DNA from 3 places in the Streptomyces sp. NPDC012474 genome. Region 2 is predicted to be linked to each of the others. Evidence: predicted binding sites of a transcription regulator. Region 2 holds the regulator's gene; each other region holds the start of a gene.
The links. The regulator HrcA, encoded in region 2, represses chaperone genes, less so after heat shock. The targets are predictions, from matches to a motif close to TTNGCACTCNGNNNNNCNGAGTGCNAA.
Positions count from the first base shown of each region.

Region 1: the regulator HrcA is predicted to act here: its motif matches at 2,459-2,485, upstream of groES (co-chaperone GroES).
Region 3: the regulator HrcA is predicted to act here: its motif matches at 3,222-3,248, upstream of groL (chaperonin GroEL).

Region 1 covers NZ_JBIBEP010000003.1:306,769-313,447, reverse strand. Annotated here, with positions in the region: gene ACFY9S_RS09665 (hypothetical protein) at 1-136, opposite strand, end outside; gene groL (chaperonin GroEL) at 310-1,935, opposite strand; gene groES (co-chaperone GroES) at 2,051-2,359, opposite strand; gene ACFY9S_RS09650 (polysaccharide deacetylase family protein) at 2,529-3,278, opposite strand; gene ACFY9S_RS09645 (polysaccharide deacetylase family protein) at 3,275-4,210, opposite strand; gene ACFY9S_RS09640 (methyltransferase domain-containing protein) at 4,502-5,671, shown strand; gene ACFY9S_RS09635 (sigma-70 family RNA polymerase sigma factor) at 5,675-6,679, opposite strand, start outside.
Region 2 covers NZ_JBIBEP010000001.1:550,776-557,454, reverse strand. Annotated here, with positions in the region: partial or broken gene ACFY9S_RS02440 (VOC family protein) at 1-2, opposite strand, end outside; gene ACFY9S_RS02435 (16S rRNA (uracil(1498)-N(3))-methyltransferase) at 5-742, opposite strand; gene ACFY9S_RS02430 (nitronate monooxygenase) at 739-1,812, opposite strand; gene dnaJ (molecular chaperone DnaJ) at 2,073-3,206, opposite strand; gene hrcA (heat-inducible transcriptional repressor HrcA) at 3,206-4,222, opposite strand; gene ACFY9S_RS02415 (MBL fold metallo-hydrolase) at 4,393-5,124, shown strand; gene ACFY9S_RS02410 (DUF3097 family protein) at 5,156-5,956, shown strand; gene hemW (radical SAM family heme chaperone HemW) at 6,170-6,679, opposite strand, start outside.
Region 3 covers NZ_JBIBEP010000006.1:152,246-158,924, forward strand. Annotated here, with positions in the region: gene ACFY9S_RS15905 (glucosyl-3-phosphoglycerate synthase) at 1-328, opposite strand, end outside; SAM riboswitch class I at 508-662, shown strand; gene thrC (threonine synthase) at 678-1,964, shown strand; gene ACFY9S_RS15915 (MoaD/ThiS family protein) at 2,083-2,358, shown strand; gene ACFY9S_RS15920 (cold-shock protein) at 2,805-3,008, shown strand; gene groL (chaperonin GroEL) at 3,410-5,032, shown strand; gene ACFY9S_RS15930 (nucleotidyltransferase family protein) at 5,206-5,832, shown strand; partial or broken gene ACFY9S_RS15935 (IS5/IS1182 family transposase) at 5,830-5,922, opposite strand; gene ACFY9S_RS15940 (hypothetical protein) at 5,919-6,679, opposite strand, start outside.

The sequences.
Region 1 (6,679 bases), on a different contig from region 2:
ACGCTTCTGCCATGGCGGCGAGGTTCAGCTCGTCCAGCGGGGTCGTCCTGCCGCCCCTGCCCAGTCCCACCTCGGTGAGCCGCACCGTCCGCGCCAGCGGGTTGCGGGACCGTTCCCCGTAGAGCACCTGGTTCATCCCTACCCCCTCATGATCCGACTGCTCTGCGGGTAGACCGTCGCCGGCCCCGGCACGGTTCCCCGACCGGCGGAGAAAGGCGCACGGCGAAGGCCCGGCACCCCGTCTCCGGGGTGCCGGGCCTTCGCTCGGGCTCGGGCGGGCTGACGTCGTCAGCCCTCAGCCGTCATGCCTCAGTGGGAGTGGCCGTGGCTGTGGCCACCGGCGGCCGGCTCCTCCTCTTCCTTCTTCTCGACGACCAGGGTCTCGGTCGTGAGGAGGAGGGAGGCGATGGAGGCGGCGTTCTCCAGGGCGGAGCGGGTGACCTTGACCGGGTCGATGACGCCGGCCTTCACCAGGTCGCCGTACTCGCCGGTGGCGGCGTTGAAGCCCTGGCCCTTGTCGAGCTCGGCGACCTTGGAGGTGATGACGTAACCCTCCAGGCCGGCGTTCTCGGCGATCCAGCGCAGCGGCTCGACGGCGGCCTTGCGGACGACCGCGACACCCGTGGCCTCGTCGCCGGTCTTGCCGAGGTTGCCCTCGAGGACCTTCACGGCGTGGACCAGCGCGGAACCACCACCGGAGACGATGCCCTCCTCGACCGCGGCGCGGGTCGCGGAGATGGCGTCCTCCAGACGGTGCTTGCGCTCCTTGAGCTCGACCTCGGTGGCGGCACCCACACGGATGACGCACACGCCGCCGGCCAGCTTCGCGAGGCGCTCCTGGAGCTTCTCGCGGTCCCAGTCGGAGTCGGTGGTCTCGATCTCGGCCTTGATCTGGGCGACGCGGCCCTGCACGTCGTCCTTGTTGCCGGCACCGTCGACGACCGTGGTGTCGTCCTTGGTGACGGTGACGCGGCGGGCGGAGCCGAGCACGTCCAGGCCGACCTGGTCGAGCTTGAGGCCGACCTCCTCGGAGACGACCGTGGCGCCGGTGAGGACGGCCAGGTCCTGCAGCATCGCCTTGCGGCGGTCGCCGAAGCCGGGGGCCTTCACGGCGACGGCGTTGAAGGTGCCGCGGATCTTGTTGACGACGAGGGTGGAGAGGGCCTCGCCCTCGACGTCCTCGGCGATGATCAGCAGCGGCTTGGAGGCGTTGGCCTGGATGACCTTCTCCAGCAGCGGCAGCATGTCCGCGATGGCGGAGATCTTGCCCTGCGTGATGAGGATGTAGGGGTCGTCCAGGACGGCTTCCATGCGCTCCTGGTCCGTCACGAAGTACGGCGACAGGTAGCCCTTGTCGAAGGCCATGCCCTCGGTGAAGTCCAGCTCCAGACCGAAGGTGTTGGACTCCTCGACGGTGATGACACCGTCCTTGCCGACCTTGTCCATCGCCTCGGCGATGAGCTCGCCGACCTGCGTGTCCTGGGCGGACAGACCGGCGACGGCGGCGATGTCGGACTTCTCGTCGATCGGCCGGGCGGTCGCGAGGAGCTCCTCGGAGACCGCGGCGACGGCGGCGTCGATGCCCTTCTTCAGGGCGGCCGGGGAGGCACCGGCGGCGACGTTCTTCAGGCCCTCGCGCACGAGCGCCTGGGCGAGCACGGTGGCGGTGGTCGTACCGTCACCCGCGATGTCGTTGGTCTTGGTCGCCACCTCCTTCACCAGCTGGGCACCGAGGTTCTCGTACGGGTCCTCGACCTCGACCTCGCGGGCGATGGTCACACCGTCGTTGGTGATGGTGGGAGCGCCGAACTTCTTGTCGATGACGACGTTGCGGCCCTTGGGGCCGATCGTCACCTTGACCGTGTCGGCAAGCTTGTTGACGCCGCGCTCGAGGGCGCGACGGGCGTCCTCGTCGAACTTCAGGATCTTCGCCATGGGAGCGTGAGCCCTCTTCCGGAATCAGGGGTTACGGCACTGCGCCCCGGGCGCCCGGCTTCTGTCGATCGCGGGGGGCCAGGGGCGCAGTTCAAAGCAATGTGCTTGGGGTGAATTACTTCTCGACGATCGCGAGCACGTCGCGGGCCGAGAGGACGAGGTACTCCTCGCCGTTGTACTTCACCTCGGTGCCGCCGTACTTGCTGTAGAGCACGACGTCGCCGACGGAGACGTCGAGCGGAAGACGGTTGCCGTCCTCGAAGCGGCCCGGGCCCACGGCCAGGACGACGCCCTCCTGGGGCTTCTCCTTGGCGGTGTCCGGGATGACCAGGCCAGAGGCGGTGGTCTGCTCGGCGTCGAGCGGCTGGACCACAATGCGGTCCTCGAGCGGCTTGATGGCAACCTTGGAGCTGGTGGTCGTCACGATCCGACCTCCCCCTTCGGAGATCTCACGGGGTTAACTGTCTGAGGTGGCGACCAGGTGGATCCGTCGTCGCGGGTGCCGGACCTGCCCGTCGCTGTGTTGGCACTCTCCTATGGGGAGTGCCAGAGCCGAGACTATGACTGCGATTAGCACTCGGTCAAGCGGACTGCTAATTGCCCGCGGCGCGTCGGCCGGATTCTCTCGCCAGGTGGTCCTCCAGCCGCCCCACCCGCAGACCGCGCTTCGCGATCTCCCGCAGCAGGCGTTCGGTCCGCTCCGTGAGGGTCAGGGACCCGGTCTCGCCGGACGGCACCGAGACGATGTCGCCGGCGCGCAGGCCGGGCTCGCCCCGGGTGTAGGTCAGTTCGCCACCGGCGTCCAGGGACGCGCGCCACAGGACGACCGCCGTGATGCCGCAGTCGGCGGCGGCGCGCAGGGTCGTCGTGTCGTAGGTGCCGTAGGGCGGGCGGAAGAGGCGGGGGCGGATGCCGAAGCGGGAGCGGAGCTTGTGCTGCTGGCCGCAGATCTCGGCGCGCTGCCCGGCGTAGGGCAGACCGCGCAGGGCGGGGTGGTCGAGGGTGTGGTTCTGGATGGACGCGCCGACCGCGCGCAGCCGGGCGAAGTGGCCGTAGCCGGGGCCCACGACGCTGTCCGTGAGGAACATGCTGACCGGGAGCCGCCGTTCGCGGACGAGCCCGACGAAGCGGGGGTCGCGTTCGGCGCCGTCGTCGTAGGTGAGGAAGACCACCGGGTCGCGGGTGGGGACGTGGTCCACGACGGGCGGCAGATGGCGGCTGTCGCTCACCGCGCGTGCCGGATCCTGCGCGCGGCCGTCGGCGGGGCCCGACCGCTCCCCCGCGGCCCCGGCGCAGCCGGCCAGCAGGGCCGCGCACAGCACGGCGGCGGCCGGCCGCCTCACAGGTAGTCCTCCAGCCGCCCCACCGCGTACCCCTCGGCCGTCACCTTGTTCAGGAAGCGGCGGATCATGTCGGCCATCGTGCCCTTCCCCTCGTCGCGGCCCCGGAAGTGCGTGAGGACGATGTCCCCCGGGCGCAGCTTGCGGTCCCCTTCGCGGTACTCCCAGTGGTCGGCGAAGACCTCCTGGTTCCACAGGGGCACGTACGCGATGCCGCAGGCCCTGGCGGCGCGCAGGGTCGCCCGGTCGTAGCTGCCGAAGGGCGGGCGGAAGAGGGCGGGACGCTTGCCGAACCGCTTCTCCATGTAGCGCTGCATGCCGCAGATCTCGCGCTTCTGCGCCCGGTACGACAGGCCCCGCAGGTTGGGGTGGTGGAGGGTGTGGTTGTTCAGGACCACACCCCCGGACTGCATCTTCCGGAAGTAGCGGGGGTCGTCCTTGACCAGGTAACCGCTGAGGAACGCGGTGTACGGGACGTCCAGGTCGCTCATCATCCGCAGGAACGCCCGGTCCTTCTCGGCGCCGTCGTCGATGGTGAGGAAGACGACCTTGTCCCGGGTGGGGATCGTGGTGAAGACGGGCGGGAGGCCCGACTTCCGGTGGCCCTTCACCTCGAAGCCCTTGCGGGTCCTGATCCTCGGCTTCTCCGTCGGGGGCGGCGGTGCGGCGAGTGGGGCCCTGCGCAGGTCCCAGCGGTGCGCGGCGGCGGCCCGGGCGGCGTGCGCGGCGCGCAGCTTGCCCGCGTGTGAGTCGAGCGCGCGGGCCGGGGGCGCGTCGAGGGGCTGCTGGCCGCCGGCCGGGGTGACGTCGCTGCCGCCGTCCTGCGCGCAGCCGGAGGCGATGGCGGCGAGCACGAGCACGGCGAGGCCGATCCGTGCGCGTGCGGGCGCGCGCCCCCCTGCCCGGCTTTTGTCATTTTGTACGACTGCTCGCATGGTGCCGGATCCTCGCAGCCCCTCCCGCCGATCCCGGCCCGACACCGCGGCCGGTGCCGCACCATCCACCGACTGGCCCACACGCCTCCGGACCGCCGCCGTCGCCGGTGCCGCACCATCCACCGCCCGGCCCACACGCCTCCGGACCGCCGCCGCACCATCCACACGCCCCCCGCCGCACCATCCTCCGACTGGCCCGCACGCCTCCGGACCGCCGCCGTGGCCGGTGCCGCCTCGTCCACCGACTGGCCCACACGCCCCGCGACCCCCGCCGTGGCCGACAATGATCCGGTGAACGACCTCGCCCTCCTCCTCACCCCCGAAGGCCGCGCCCTCCTCGACGAGGTGCGGGACACCGACCCGGCGCAGGAGTTGGCCGTCGCGACCCGGCTGCGCCGCGAGCACCCCGCCGAGCTGGTGTCGGCGGCACTGGGCCAGGCCCGGCTGCGGCAGCGGGCGGTGGTGAAGTTCGGGGCCGAGGACGCGGGCCGGATGTTCTTCACGCCGAACGGGGTCGAGCAGTCGACCCGGGCGAGCGTGGCGGCCTACCGGGCCCGCCGTATGGCCGGCCTGGGCATCACCTCGGTCGCCGATCTGTGCTGCGGCATCGGCGGTGACGCGATCGCGCTGGCCCGCGCCGGGATCCGGGTGCTGGCCGTGGACCGGGACCCGCGGACGGCCGCCGCGGCCCGGGCGAACGTCGACGCGTTGGGCCTGGCCGGCCTCGTCGAGGTCCGCGAGGCGGACGTCACGGACGTGGACACGGCCGGTTTCGACGCCGTGTTCGTCGACCCCGCCCGGCGCGGCGGCCGCGGCCGGATCTTCGACCCCGAGGCCTACTCACCGCCCCTGTCCTGGGCCGTGTCCGCCGCCCGCCGGGCTCCTCGTGCCGCCGCGCTGAAGATCGCCCCCGGCGTCCCGCACGAGGCGGTCCCCGAGGACGCCGAGGCCGAGTGGATCTCCGACGGCGGGGACGTCAAGGAGGCGGTGCTGTGGTTCGGCACCGAGCCGGGGGCGGTCCGGGCGACCCTGCTGCCGGGGCCCCGCACCCTGCTCTCCCGCGGCCTGCCCGATCCCGCGGTCCGCCCGCCCGGCCGCTACCTCTACGAGCCCGACGGCGCCGTCATCCGGGCCCACCTGGTCGCCGAGGTGGCCGACCGGGTCGAGGGCGGGCTGCTCGACGCGACCATCGCGTACGTCACGGCCGACGCCCTGCACCCGACGCCGTACGCCACGGCCTACGAGATCACCGACCATCTGCCCTTCAACGTCAAGAAGCTGAAGGCGCTGCTGCGGGAGCGGCGGGTCGGCACGCTGACCGTGAAGAAGCGGGGCTCGGCGGTCGAGCCGGAGGAGCTCCGCAGGAAGGTCAAGCCGCAGGGCCCGCACGCGGCCACGGTGTTCCTGACCCGGGTCGCGGGGGCACCGGCGATGCTCATCGGGCACCCGGCCCGTCCGTAAGCGTCAGGACCGCTCCGCCGCCCGCCTCAGCAGCAGCTCCCGCTCCCGTTCGTTGCGGGTCAGGGACGCCGCCCGTTCGAACTCGGCGCGGGCCTGGGCCGAACGGCCCAGGCGGGCGAGGAGGTCGCCCCGGACGCTGGGCAGCAGGTGGTAGTCCCGCAGGGCGGGGTCGTCGGCCAGGGCGTCGACGAGGACGAGTGCTGCCGCCGGGCCCTCGGACATCGAGACGGCCACCGCGCGGTTCAGCTCCACGACCGGGGACGGGGAGCGGGCGGCCAGGAGGCCGTAGAGGGTGGCGATGCGGGGCCAGTCGGTCTCCTCGTAGGTGTACGCGTGCGCATGGCAGGCGGCGATGGCCGCCTGGAGGAGGTACGGTCCCGGGGCACCGCTGGAGGTGGCCTCGGCCCGGCCCAGTGCGGCGATGCCGCGGGCGATGAGCATGCGGTTCCAGCGGGAGCGGTTCTGGTCCTTCAGGAGGACCGGCTCGCCACGGGGGCCGGTGCGGGCCGCCGTACGGGAGGACTGGAGCTCCAGGAGCGCGGTGAGGCCGTGCACCTCCGGTTCCTTCGGCATGAGGGCCGTGAGCACCCGGGCCAGCCGCAGGGCGTCCTCGCACAGGGACGGGCGGAGCCAGTCGTCGCCGGCCGTGGCGGCGTACCCCTCGTTGAAGATCAGGTAGATGACGTCGAGGACCGAGCCGAGGCGGGCCTCGCGGTCGGGGCCGTGCGGCACCTCGAAGGCGACGTTCCTCGTCGCCAGGGTGCGTTTGGCGCGGACGATGCGCTGCGCGATCGTCGGCTCCGGGACCAGGAAGGCGCGGGCGATCTCCGCCGTGGTGAGGCCGCCGAGCAGGCGCAGGGTCAGGGCGGTGCGCGCCTCGGTGGACAGGGCCGGGTGGCAGGCGGTGAAGACCAGGCGGAGCAGGTCGTCGTCGATGTCGTCGGGGTCGGCCGGCTCCTGAGGGGGAGTCGTGGCCGACAGGTCCCGGCCGATCTCCGCCAGCTTGCG
Region 2 (6,679 bases):
AGGGTCAGGACCAGCGTCCGGTGCGTGCCAGGAGCACGGCCGCGGCGGCCGTCCCGGCAGTCGATGTGCGCAGCACACTGCGCCCGAGGCGGTACGCCTTCGCCCCCGCCTCCTCGAACAACGCCAGTTCCTCGGGCGCCACGCCCCCCTCGGGCCCCACGACCAGCACGATCTCGCCGGTGGCCGGAAGGTCGGCCGTGGCCAGCGGCGCGTCCCCGCTCTCGTGCAGCACGGCGGCGAACTCCGCCCCGGCCAGCAGCGAGGCGACCTGCCTGGTCGTGGCCGCTTCCGCGACCTCCGGGAAGCGCACCCGGCGCGACTGCTTGCCCGCCTCCCGGGCCGTCGCCCGCCACTTGCCCAGCGCCTTCGCCCCGCGGTCGCCCTTCCACTGTGTGATGCAGCGCGCCGCCGCCCACGGCACGATCGCGTCGACACCGACCTCCGTCATCGTCTCGACGGCGAGCTCCCCCCGGTCGCCCTTGGGCAGCGCCTGGACGACGGTGACCCGGGGCTGCTCCGCAGGCTCCTCGTGCACCGGCTCCAGCCGGAGGATCAGCCGGTCCTTGCCCTCCGTGTCGAGTACGACGCAGTCCGCCCAGCGGCCGGCCCCGTCCGTGAGCACGACGTCCTCACCGGCCCGCAGCCTCTTCACGGAGACGGCGTGCCGCCCCTCCGGGCCGTCCAGGACGTACCGGCCACCGTCCGTGTCGAAGTGCTCGACCACGAACACCGGTGCGGTCACAGCACGCCCCCGCCCGTCAACGAAGCCCGGGCGGAGGCCAGTTCACCGGCCAGCACCTCCACGAGCTGCCCGGCGGGCAGCTCCCGCGCCATCCGGTGCCCCTGCCCGGCCCACAGCGCCATGCCCTGCGCGTCACCGGCCTTGGCGGCGGCCTTGCGCAGCGGCGAGGTGAGGTGGTGGATCTCGGGGTAGGCGGCGGGCGCGTACGGGCCGTGCTCGCGCACGAACCGGTTGACGAGGCCGCGCGCGGGCCGCCCGGAGAACGCCCGGGTCAACTCCGTGCGGACGAACAGGGGGTTGGTCAGTGCCCGCTTGTGCAGGGCGTTCGCGCCCGACTCGGGCGTGGCGAGGAAGGCGGTGCCCAGCTGGGCCGCGCTCGCGCCCGCCGCGAGCACACCGGCGATCTGGCCGCCGCGCATGATGCCGCCGGCGGCGACGATCGGGATGCTCACGGCTTCGCGGACCTGGGCGATCAGCGACAGCAGCCCGAGGCCGGAACCGTCCGTCTCGGGGACGTCCCGGTGGGTGCCCTGGTGGCCGCCGGCCTCGATGCCCTGGGCGATCACCGCGTCCGCGCCCGCCTGTTCGACGGCCCGGGCCTCGTCGGGAGTGGTCGCGGCGGCCAGGACGAAGGTGCCGACGCGGTGCAGGGTGTCGACGACCTCACGGCTCGGGACGCCGAAGTGGAACGACACCACGGGCACGGGGTTGTCGCGCAGCACCACGAGCTTGGCTTCGAAGCCGTCGTCGCGTCCGCTGTCCGGGTCGCCGAGCTCGGCCTCGTACCAGGTGGCCTCGCCGGCCAGCTGGTGGGCGTAGACGTCGACGGCCGCGGGGTCGGCATATTCCGGCTGCGGCATGAAGACGTTGACGCCGAAGGGCCTGCCGGTGAGGCTCCGGATCTGCTTGATCTCCTGGTACATCCCGTCGGCGGTCTTGTACCCGGCGGCCAGGAACCCGAGCCCGCCCGCCTCGCACACGGCCGCGGCGAGCTGCGGTACGGAGACGCCGCCCGCCATGGGGGCCTGCACGATCGGGAAGGGGAAGAGATCGGTCAGTGCGGAGGACATGACCGCATGTTGTCACGTCCTCCGAACCACTCCGAAACCGGCCTGCCGCCTGGCATAGACCAGAAGCACGCTCGCCCTCGGCGCCCGTCGAAGGCATCCCGAACCCGCCGCGTCAGCGACTGTCGAAAGCTTTCCGGACCACCCCGTCAGCGACCGTTGAACGCGTCCTTCAACCGCGAGAACAACCCCTGCTGCCCTGGCTGACTGCGCCCGCCCGGGGGACAACCCCCGGACCCCCGGCAGCAACCGGACCACCCCCGTCAGCGACCGTTGAACGCGTCCTTCAACCGCGAGAACAACCCCTGCTGCCCTGGCTGGAACTGCCCCGTCGGCCGTTCCTCGCCCCGCAGCTTGGACAGCTCGCGCAGCAGGCGCTCCTGCTCGGGGTCGAGTTTGCTCGGGGTCTGGACCTCGACGTGGATGATGAGGTCGCCGCGTCCGCCGCCGCGCAGATGCGTGACACCGCGGCCGTGCAGCGGGATCGACTGGCCCGACTGGGTGCCCGGCCGGATGTCGACCTCCTCCAGGCCGTCCAGCGTCTCCAGCGGCACCTTCGTGCCGAGGGCGGCGGCCGTCATCGGGAGCGTGACCGTGCAGTGCAGGTCGTCGCCGCGCCGCTGGAACTGCGAATGGGGCAGTTCGTGGATCTCGACGTACAGGTCACCCGCGGGACCGCCGCCGGGGCCGACCTCGCCCTCGCCGGCGAGCTGGATGCGCGTGCCGTTGTCGACACCGGCCGGGATCTTGACCGTCAGCGTGCGGCGGGACCGGACGCGGCCGTCTCCCGCGCACTCCGGGCACGGAGTGGGGACGACCGTGCCGAAGCCCTGGCACTGCGGGCACGGGCGGGACGTCATGACCTGGCCCAGGAAGGACCGGGTCACCTGCGAGACCTCACCGCGTCCGCGGCACATGTCACACGTCTGGGCCGAGGTGCCCGGGGCCGCGCCCTCACCGCTGCAGGTGTTGCAGACGACGGCCGTGTCGACCTGGATGTCCTTCGTCGTACCGAAGGCCGCCTCGTCGAGCTCGACCTCGATACGGATCATCGCGTCCTGGCCGCGGCGGGTGCGCGAGCGCGGTCCGCGCTGCGACGCCGTACCGAAGAACGCGTCCATGATGTCCGAGAAGTTCCCGAAACCGCCGGCTCCGAAGCCGCCCGCGCCGCCGCCGGCCTGCGAGAGCGGGTCGCCGCCGAGGTCGTAGACCTGCTTCTTCTGCGGGTCCGACAGCACCTCGTAAGCGGCGTTGATCTCCTTGAACCGCTCCTGGGTCTTCGGATCGGGGTTGACGTCCGGATGCAGCTCGCGCGCGAGCCGCCGGAAGGCCTTCTTGATCTCTTCCTGCGACGCGTCGCGGCGCACGCCGAGTACGGCGTAGTAGTCCGTGGCCACTACGACTCCGCCAGGATCTGTCCGACGTACCGTGCCACTGCGCGTACCGCTCCCATCGTTCCCGGGTAGTCCATGCGGGTCGGTCCGACCACGCCGAGCTTGGCGACTGCCTCGCCGCCCGAACCGTAGCCGACCGACACGACGGACGTGGAGTTGAGTCCTTCGTGGGCGTTCTCGTGACCGATCCGTACGGTCACACCCGGATCCTGCGCCTCGCCGAGCAGCTTGAGGAGCACGACCTGCTCCTCCAGCGCCTCCAGCACCGGCCGGATCGTGAGGGGGAAGTCATGACCGAAGCGGGTCAGATTGGCGGTGCCGCCGATCATCAGCCGCTCCTCGTTCTCCTCGACGAGCGTCTCCAGGAGTGTGGAGAGCACCGTGGAAACCGTACCCCGGTCCTCGTGCTCGAACGCCTCCGGGAGATCCTCCACCAGACTCGGCACATCCGCGAAACGGCGGTTCGCCACACGGCTGTTGAGCCGCGCGCGCAGATCCGCGAGCGAGGCGTCGCCGAAGGGCGCCGGGCAGTCGACCACGCGCTGCTCGACCCGTCCGGTGTCCGTGATCAGCACCAGCATCACGCGGGCGGGCGCCAGGGAGAGCAACTCCACATGCCGCACGGTGGACCGCGTCAGCGACGGGTACTGCACGACGGCGACCTGACGCGTGAGCTGCGCGAGCAGCCGTACCGTACGCGCCACGACGTCGTCGAGGTCGACGGCGCCCTCCAGGAAGTTCTGGATCGCGCGCCGCTCGGGCGCGGTCATCGGCTTGACGCCGGCGAGCTTGTCGACGAACAGCCGGTAGCCCTTGTCGGTGGGGATGCGCCCGGCACTGGTGTGCGGCTGGGCGATGTACCCCTCGTCCTCCAGGGCCGCCATGTCGTTGCGGACGGTGGCCGGGGAGACGCCGAGGCTGTGCCGCTCGGTGAGGGCCTTGGAGCCCACCGGCTCCTCGGTGCCGACGTAGTCCTGGACGATGGCGCGCAGCACCTGGAGCCTGCGTTCACTGAGCATCGCGCACACCTCCAGATGTCTGAGCCTGCTGCCCTGCCGGTCCGGCCTGGCACTCTGCGCGTGCGAGTGCCAGCATTCCCCGGCCCAGTGTACGGCGGTGGGGTACACCCCCGGCAAGGCTGGTCGTGCGGCGCCGTGCCCCGAGCGGGGCGCACCGCTAGCGTCGCCGTATGACGGTGACTTGGGAAGACCTCGGATGGGAGCGCGTGGCCGCCGGGGTGGGTCGGTGCCGGCTGCCGGTGTGGGACTGCACGGCGGGGCTGGTCGCCGGTGCGGGCGCGGTCCTTTTGATCGACGCGGGGTCGAGTCTCGCGGAGGGCGCGAAGTTGCGTGCGCAGGCGCGGTCGCTCACGGGCCACCGTGTGACACATCTCGCGCTGACCCATCCGCACTTCGACCACGTTTTCGGGGCGGCGGCGGTCACGGACGCGGAGGTGTTCGGCGCCGTGGGCGTGGACGCGGCGCTGACGCGGGTGCGGGACCGGGAGGAGCTGCGCGCGGACGCGGTACGCCACGGCCTGGCGGCGCCCACGGCCGAGGAGGCGGCGGAGCGGCTGGCCCCTCCCGGCCACCTGGTCTCGGGCGAGTGGACCCTGGACCTGGGCGGCGGCCGGCAGGTGCTGCTGGCGAACGTCGGCCCGGGCCACACCGCCCACGACCTGGCGGTGCTGGTGCCGGGCGATCCGGAGGTGGTGTTCTGCGGCGACCTGGTCGAGGAGTCCGGGGAGCCCCAGGCGGGCCCCGACGCGGTGCCGTCGCACTGGCCGGCCGCCCTGGACCGGCTGCTCACCCTGGGCGGCGAGGACGCGCTGTACGTGCCCGGTCACGGAGCGGTGGTGGACGCGGCGTTCGTGCGGGCGCAACGGGACGCGCTGGCCGCGCGTTTCGGCGTGTCGTGGTGATCGCCCTTCGCCTTCTCCTATCGTCATGCGAATGCGCCAGTACTCCGCCGATCTGACTCCGCCGTGGAAGAAGCCGAAGCCGGTGCCCGAGGTCGCCGCGGAGCCGGGCCTGGTGGTGGAGGAGCCGGGGACCGGCTTCTGCGGAGCGGTGATCCGCTGCGAGGCGGGCACGGTGACGCTGGAGGACCGCTTCGGCAAGCACCGCGTGTTCCCGATGGAGCCGGGCGGTTTCCTGCTGGAGGGCAGGGCGGTGACCCTCGTCCGCCCCTCGCCGGGCGGCCCCTCGCGTCCCACCCGCACGGCCTCCGGTTCGGTGGCCGTCCCCGGCGCCCGCGCGCGGGTCGCCCGCGCCGGCCGCATCTACGTCGAGGGCCGCCACGACGCCGAGCTGGTCGAGCGGGTGTGGGGTGACGACCTGCGCATCGAGGGCGTGGTCGTGGAGTACCTGGAGGGTGTCGACGACCTCCCGTCGATCGTCGACTCCTTCGCCCCGGGCCCCGACGCGCGCCTCGGCGTCCTGGTCGACCACCTGGTCCCGGGCTCGAAGGAGTGGCGCATCGCCCAGTCCGTCACCAGCGACCACGCCCTGGTCGTGGGCCACCCGTACATCGACGTCTGGGAGGCGGTGAAGCCGTCGTCCCTGGGCATCGACGCCTGGCCCCGGGTCCCGCGCGGCCAGGACTGGAAGACCGGCGTGTGCCGGGCCCTCGGCTGGCCGGAGAACACCGGCGCGGCCTGGCAGCGGATCCTGTCGGGGGTCCACTCGTACAAGGACCTGGAGCCGGAGCTGCTGGGCCGGGTGGAAGAACTGATCGACTTCGTGACCGCGTAGCTGCGGGCATGCGTGCCGCCCCCGCTGCGGGCATGCGGGCGGCCGCCTCAGCTGCGGGCATGCGTGCCGCCAGGGGCGGCACGGGTGGGCGCAGCGGCACCCCGCCACGCCGGGCTGCGCACCCCACCCGGCCCCGGCGCGGCGCAGCGGAATCCCGCTACGCCGGGCTCCGCATCCCAACCACCCCCTGCCCCGGCACCGACGCCGAGCACCTCAGTCCACGAGATCCCGCACGACCCCGTCCGCCAGCAACCGCCCCCGCAGGGTGAGCACGGCCCGCCCCTCCGCATACGGCCGCTCCTCGAGCAACCCTTCGGACAAGGCCCGCCGAGACGCCGCGAGCCCCTCCTGCCGCAGCAGCGCCAACGGCACCCCGTCCCGCAGCCGGAGCTCCAGCAGGATCCGCTCGACCCGCCGGTCCTCGTCGCTCAGCAGCTCCCGCCCGGCCCCCGGCGACCTCCCCGAAGCCAGCGCGGCCGCATACGCCCCCGGATGCTTGACGTTCCACCACCGCACCCCGCCCACATGGCTGTGCGCCCCCGGCCCGGCCCCCCACCAGTCGGCCCCCCGCCAGTACAGCTCGTTGTGCAGGCACCGCCCGGCCTTCGAAGTCGCCCAGTTGGACACCTCGTACCACTCGAAGCCCGCGCCCGAGAGAACCTCGTCCGCGATCAGGTAGCGGTCGGCGTGGACGTCGTCGTCGGTCATCGGCACCTCGCCCCG
Region 3 (6,679 bases), on a different contig from region 2:
CCTCGCCCTTGCCGGGCACGGCGGGCAGACGCGGCAGTATCCGGTCCCGGTGCACCACCCGGGCGCCCGCGGCGGCGGCCACCTCCGACGTACGGTCGGTCGAGCCGGAGTCGACGACGACCAGCTCGTCGACGAGCGGGACCTGCCGCATCAGGTCGTGGCGTATGACGGCGACGATGTCGCCGACCGTCGCCTCCTCGTCGAGGGCGGGCAGCACGACGCTGACCGTCCGGCCCGTGCGCTGCTTGGCGGCCAGGATCTGGTGGAGCGGGCGATCGTTCGCGGACCAGGAACGCGCGCTCAGCCAGCGCTCGACTTCTTCCAGCACAGTGGCGGCTCCTCTGCGTGCTCTCGGCGGGACGCACTGCCCGCCGCGGTGCGGCTGACGGGTACAGTCATCTCGCGTTTCGGACGACTATCTCAACTGTCCTGGTCGTCGGTTACAGTCTTGAACAAGGCGGATGACCATCGCATGTCCGGCGTCAGCCGCCGCCTACAACCACATACAGCTCATCCAGAGGGGCAGAGGGATACGGCCCGATGAAGCCCCGGCAACCCTCCAGCCGATACTCGTAGGTCACTGTCGACCGCTCCGCGAGGTCCCGGCTCGGGAAGGTGCCAAATCCGTCTCACGGCGAGATGCGTCGTGAGGAAGATGAGGAAGGGCCTCGCCTCACATGGCTGTGCAGACTGTTGCAAGCACCACTGACTCCACCGTAGACCTCGGTCCCGCCGCGGCGCTGAGCTGCCGCGAGTGCGGTCACCGCGTACCCCTCGGACCGGTCTTCGCGTGCGAGGAGTGTTTCGGCCCGCTGGAGATCGCCTACGACTTCTCGGCCTACGACACCGAGGAGCTCCGCGAGCGGATCGAAGCGGGCCCGGCGAACATCTGGCGCTACGCCCCGCTGCTGCCGGTCCCGGCCGACGTCGCGGACAAGCCGAACATCAATCCCGGCTGGACCCAGCTCGTCAAGGCCGACAACCTCGCGCGCGAGCTGGGCGTCGACGCCGGCAAGCTGTTCATCAAGGACGACTCCGGCAACCCGACGCACTCCTTCAAGGACCGTGTCGTCGCCCAGGCCATCGAGGCCGCCCGCGCCTTCGGCTTCACCACGCTCTCCTGTTCCTCCACCGGCAACCTCGCCGGCGCCGTGGGTGCCGCCGCGGCCCGCGCCGGCTTCCGCTCCTGCGTGTTCATCCCGCACGACCTGGAGCAGGGCAAGGTCGTCATGGCCGCGGTCTACGGCGGCGAGCTCGTCGGCATCGAGGGCAACTACGACGACGTGAACCGCTTCTGCTCCGAGCTGATCGGCGACCCGGCCGGTGAGGGCTGGGGCTTCGTCAACGTCAACCTCCGGCCGTACTACGCGGAGGGTTCCAAGACCCTGGCGTACGAGATCTGCGAGCAGCTCGGCTGGCGGCTGCCGGACCAGCTGGTCGTGCCGATCGCCTCCGGCTCGCAGCTCACGAAGATCGACAAGGGTCTCCAGGAGCTGATCAAGCTCGGGCTGGTCGAGGACAAGCCCTACAAGATCTTCGGCGCGCAGGCGCTCGGCTGCTCGCCGGTGTCCACGGCCTTCAAGGCCGGGCACGACGTCGTACGGCCGCAGAAGCCGGACACGATCGCCAAGTCGCTGGCGATCGGCAATCCGGCGGACGGGCCGTACGTGCTGGACATCGCGCGGCGGACGGGTGGTGCGGTGGAGGACGTGAACGACGAGCAGGTCGTCGAGGCGATCAAGCTGCTGGCGCGGACCGAGGGTGTGTTCGCGGAGACCGCCGGTGGTGTGACGGTCGGCGTGACGAAGAAGCTGCTGGAGAACGGGCTGCTCGACCCGTCGAAGTCGATCGTCGTCCTGAACACCGGTGATGGTCTGAAGACGCTGGATGCGGTGGCCGGGACCGGGCTCACGGCGACCATTCGTCCCAGCCTGGAGTCGTTCCGGGACGCGGGACTCGTCTGACCGTTGTTCGCTGCGGGCCGGTGGGGGGCTGGTCGCGGCCACGCGGCGGAGCCGCATATCGGCACAGCCCCGCGCCCCTGGAAGCAGGTGCGTCACCCAACCCGGAGGTTTTGAAGTCATGAGCGTCACCGTCCGCATCCCCACCATCCTGCGCACCTACACGGGCGGGCAGGCCGAGGTCGCCGCCGAGGGCGCGAACCTCGGTGAGGTCATCGCCGACCTGGAGAAGAACCACACCGGGATCGCCGCCCGGGTGCTCGACGACCAGGGCAAGCTGCGCCGGTTCGTCAACGTGTACGTGAACGACGACGACGTGCGGTTCGAGCAGGGGCTGGAGACGGCGACGCCGGACGGTGCCGGTGTGTCGATCATTCCCGCCGTCGCCGGTGGCTGAACGGGTCGACCGGCCTGTTTGTTACCTTCGGTAACGACGATTACCGAGAGTTCATCGAATTGCCCCCTCCGTGAGAGAAGCGGAGGGGGCAATTCTGTGTGGTTGAGCGGGGTACAGTTGGGGAACGCGATACCGATCCTCTGATCGGAACCCTGAATTCCTGCCGCGAGTCCGACAAGATGTAGCCAAAGTGTGCGCGTCTTTCGAGGCTTTTGTTCCCTTCGTGGAGCCCGACTTGCCCTGAATTCAGGCGAATTCTCCCCACATTCCGGACCCTGCGCGTCCAGAATTCTCGTCCGATTGACCTGTTGCAGACGGCAGTTGGACAGATACATTCGGCCGCGGTCGACGCGTTCCGGCGCACGCCCCCAACCGTGGGGGGTGAGGTCTGACCCGGATCCGCGAAGTGTGGATCTGTGCAAGGGCCAGTAATAGGGGAGTTAGGCATGGCTCAGGGCACCGTCAAGTGGTTCAACGCGGAGAAGGGGTACGGCTTCATCGCGGTCGACGGTGGTGCGGATGTTTTCGTCCACTACAGCGCGATTCAGATGGACGGCTACCGCACCCTTGAAGAGGGCCAGCGGGTCGAGTTCGAGATCTCGCAGGGCCAGAAGGGACCGCAGGCCGACATGGTTCGCGTCGCTGCCTGAACGCGCACCACGACCAACGCTCACGCGACCGGTCTTCTCAGAAGGGCCCGTACCCCCCGGGGTGCGGGCCCTTCCGCGTGGTCGAACGGCCTGGCCGGCGGTGGTCGCGGGGGCCGACGCCCGTGCCCGGCCCAAGGGGCGCTCGCGCCCGCCCGTCACCCCTCGACTCACCCGATCGCCACCCCTCGACGAGCGCTCGCCGCGCGAGCGCGCCTTGCACTCTCGGGGGTCGAGTGCTAATCATTGCGTTAGCACTCTGAAGGTGAGAGTGACAACGTAAGGACCGGGTCGGTGAGGCCCGCAGGCCGGGTGGGAAGGAACCACGAGGCAGGCGAGCCGTCCGTCGCGGGCGCGGGCGCGGTCCGAAGTAATCACCCCCAGTCCTGGAGGGACCACTTCACATGGCCAAGATCATCGCGTTCGACGAGGAGGCGCGGCGCGGCCTCGAGCGCGGCATGAACCAGCTCGCGGACGCCGTGAAGGTGACGCTCGGCCCCAAGGGCCGCAACGTCGTCCTCGAGAAGAAGTGGGGCGCCCCCACGATCACCAACGATGGTGTCTCCATCGCCAAGGAGATCGAGCTCGAGGACCCGTACGAGAAGATCGGCGCCGAGCTGGTCAAGGAAGTCGCCAAGAAGACGGACGACGTCGCCGGTGACGGTACGACCACCGCGACCGTTCTCGCCCAGGCCCTGGTCAAGGAGGGCCTGCGCAACGTAGCCGCCGGCGCCAACCCCATGGCCCTCAAGCGCGGTATCGAGCGTGCCGTCGAGGCCGTCTCCGCCGCCCTGCTGGAGCAGGCGAAGGACGTCGAGACCAAGGAGCAGATCGCCTCCACGGCCTCCATCTCCGCCGCCGACACCCAGATCGGCGAGCTCATCGCCGAGGCCATGGACAAGGTCGGCAAGGAAGGCGTCATCACCGTCGAGGAGTCCCAGACCTTCGGTCTGGAGCTTGAGCTCACCGAGGGTATGCGCTTCGACAAGGGCTACATCTCGGCGTACTTCGCGACCGACATGGAGCGTATGGAGGCCGTCCTCGACGACCCGTACATCCTGATCGCGAACTCCAAGATCTCGAACGTCAAGGACCTGCTCCCGCTCCTGGAGAAGGTCATGCAGTCGGGCAAGCCGCTGCTGATCATCGCCGAGGACGTCGAGGGCGAGGCCCTGTCGACCCTGGTCGTCAACAAGATCCGCGGCACCTTCAAGTCCGTCGCCGTCAAGGCCCCGGGCTTCGGCGACCGCCGCAAGGCGATGCTGCAGGACATCGGCATCCTCACCGGCGGCGAGGTGATCTCCGAGGAGGTCGGCCTCAAGCTGGAGAACGCCACGATCGACCTCCTGGGCAAGGCCCGCAAGGTCGTCATCACCAAGGACGAGACCACCATCGTCGACGGTGCCGGCTCCGCCGACCAGGTCCAGGGCCGGGTCAACCAGATCCGCGCCGAGATCGAGAACAGCGACTCGGACTACGACCGCGAGAAGCTGCAGGAGCGCCTGGCGAAGCTCGCCGGCGGTGTCGCGGTCATCAAGGCCGGTGCCGCCACCGAGGTGGAGCTCAAGGAGCGCAAGCACCGCATCGAGGACGCCGTGCGCAACGCCAAGGCGGCCGTCGAGGAGGGCATCGTCGCCGGTGGTGGCGTGGCCCTGCTCCAGGCCTCCCAGGTGTTCGAGAAGCTGGAGCTCGAGGGTGACGAGGCGACCGGCGCCAACGCCGTGAAGCTCGCGCTGGAGGCCCCGCTGAAGCAGATCGCCGTCAACGGTGGTCTCGAGGGCGGCGTCGTCGTGGAGAAGGTCCGCAACCTCCAGGTCGGCCACGGCCTGAACGCCGCGACCGGTGAGTACGTCGACATGATCGCCGAGGGCATCATCGACCCGGCGAAGGTGACCCGTTCCGCGCTGCAGAACGCCGCCTCCATCGCCGCGCTGTTCCTCACCACCGAGGCCGTCATCGCCGACAAGCCGGAGAAGAACGCCGCGCCCGCCGGCGGCGGCATGCCGGGCGGTGACATGGACTTCTGATCGACCCGGTCGATCACGTCCTTGCCGAGGGCGGCACTTCCTGTTCCGACAGGGGGTGCCGCCCTCGGGCGTTCGCCGACCGTCTTACTGCTCGTTTCAATAAGAGATCCATCAAGAGGGCCTCGAAGGCTGAAGGCAGGCGCCATTGGCTTGTCGCGTGGTAGGCATGAGCGGTGATTGGTCGCCTCCCGCTCGACGAGCAGCTCGCTGCCCTAAGGTCTGTGCTGTCCCGTAACGAGGTGCTGGTGGAGGTGTTGAACCGCACGGCTCGATTGGGGCTGCCGGGCTGGTACCTGACGGCAGGTTGCCTGTTCCAGACCGTCTGGAACGTGGCCACGGACAGGCACCCCAGCAGCGGTATCCAGGACTACGACGTCTTCTACTTCGACGATCATGATCTGTCGTGGGAGGCGGAGGACGCTGTGATCAAGGCCGCCGACGGTGCCTTCGTCGACGTGCCGGCAGAGGTCGAGGTCCGTAACGAGGCCCGCGTCCACCTCTGGTACGAGGAGAAGTTCGGCGTCGCGTGTGCTCCCTATGCCTCCACCGAGGCTGCCATCGACAGCTTCGCTGCTACTACCTGCTGCTTGGGCGTTCGCCTGGAACGGGATGGACAGTGGCGCGTCTACGCACCGCATGGGCTTGCCGACGTGTTCAACCTCGTCGTCCGGCCCAATCCAGTGCTTGCTCCGCGCGATGTATACGAGACCAAAACCGCCCGCTGGCGGCAGCAGTGGCCCGAGCTGACCGTGCTCGACTGGCCTTCCGAGCCCACCACCCTGACGCCTGCCTCGACATGATGCGCGAGTCGACGCAGAACAGATGATGCTGCACGCGAGCTGAAGCAGGCGGACGTGGAGGTCCGTGCGCCGTTCGTAGCGGACAGTTAGTAAGGGACGGAGTCGCGAGGGCTGCGCGAAGGGCTCGGGGGAGGAGGCGTCACAGGGGGGCCGGGTGGCTGACGCAAGGTGCGGGAGATTCCCTTGCGCTCGTACCTCAGGTGCTCCTTCTTCAGTTCGTCCTTGAAATGCCGTCCATGCGTGGCGATGGCGTCAGCGATGAGGAGTTCGGCGTAGGCGGCCTTGTTCGTCTTCTCGAGCGCGCAGGCCAAGGAGGCCTGGTCGAACAGGGAACAGACCTGGACCACGTGGTGCAGGATGCGCCGCACAACAGGGGGGGCCTCTGAGAACTGCGCGCCGGGCGCGTTCTCGAGATCCGTCATCAGCAGCAGGATGCGGCGTGAGGAGTACTCCTGGCACAGACTGCGCACCACGGCGTCCAGGCGTTTGTGGAGAGATGCCGACGCGAGAGCCAGCAGGATCCGCGCGGTAAGCGGTGCTGCGGGTTCGGCGGAGTGGCAGAGGACGGCGCGGTCTACATGGCGTGACCCCGCCCGGACGAGTGTGGTCAGGAACTCCCCGAGGTGTCTGATCGGCCGGTCGGTCAGTGCGTCCTGGAACACGACCTGGGCGTGATCAGGCAAGTCGTGTCGCTCCAGGCAGAGCAGGAGTGCGGCGACATCCTGCGGTGTGCTGATCCTGGCCGCCGCCTGCACGATGCTCTTCGAACCAGGGAACGCTCTGTCCAGCGTGCTGAACAGAGCGTGGATCTCGGCGGATGTTCTGGCTGCCCGCAGGGTCAGGACCA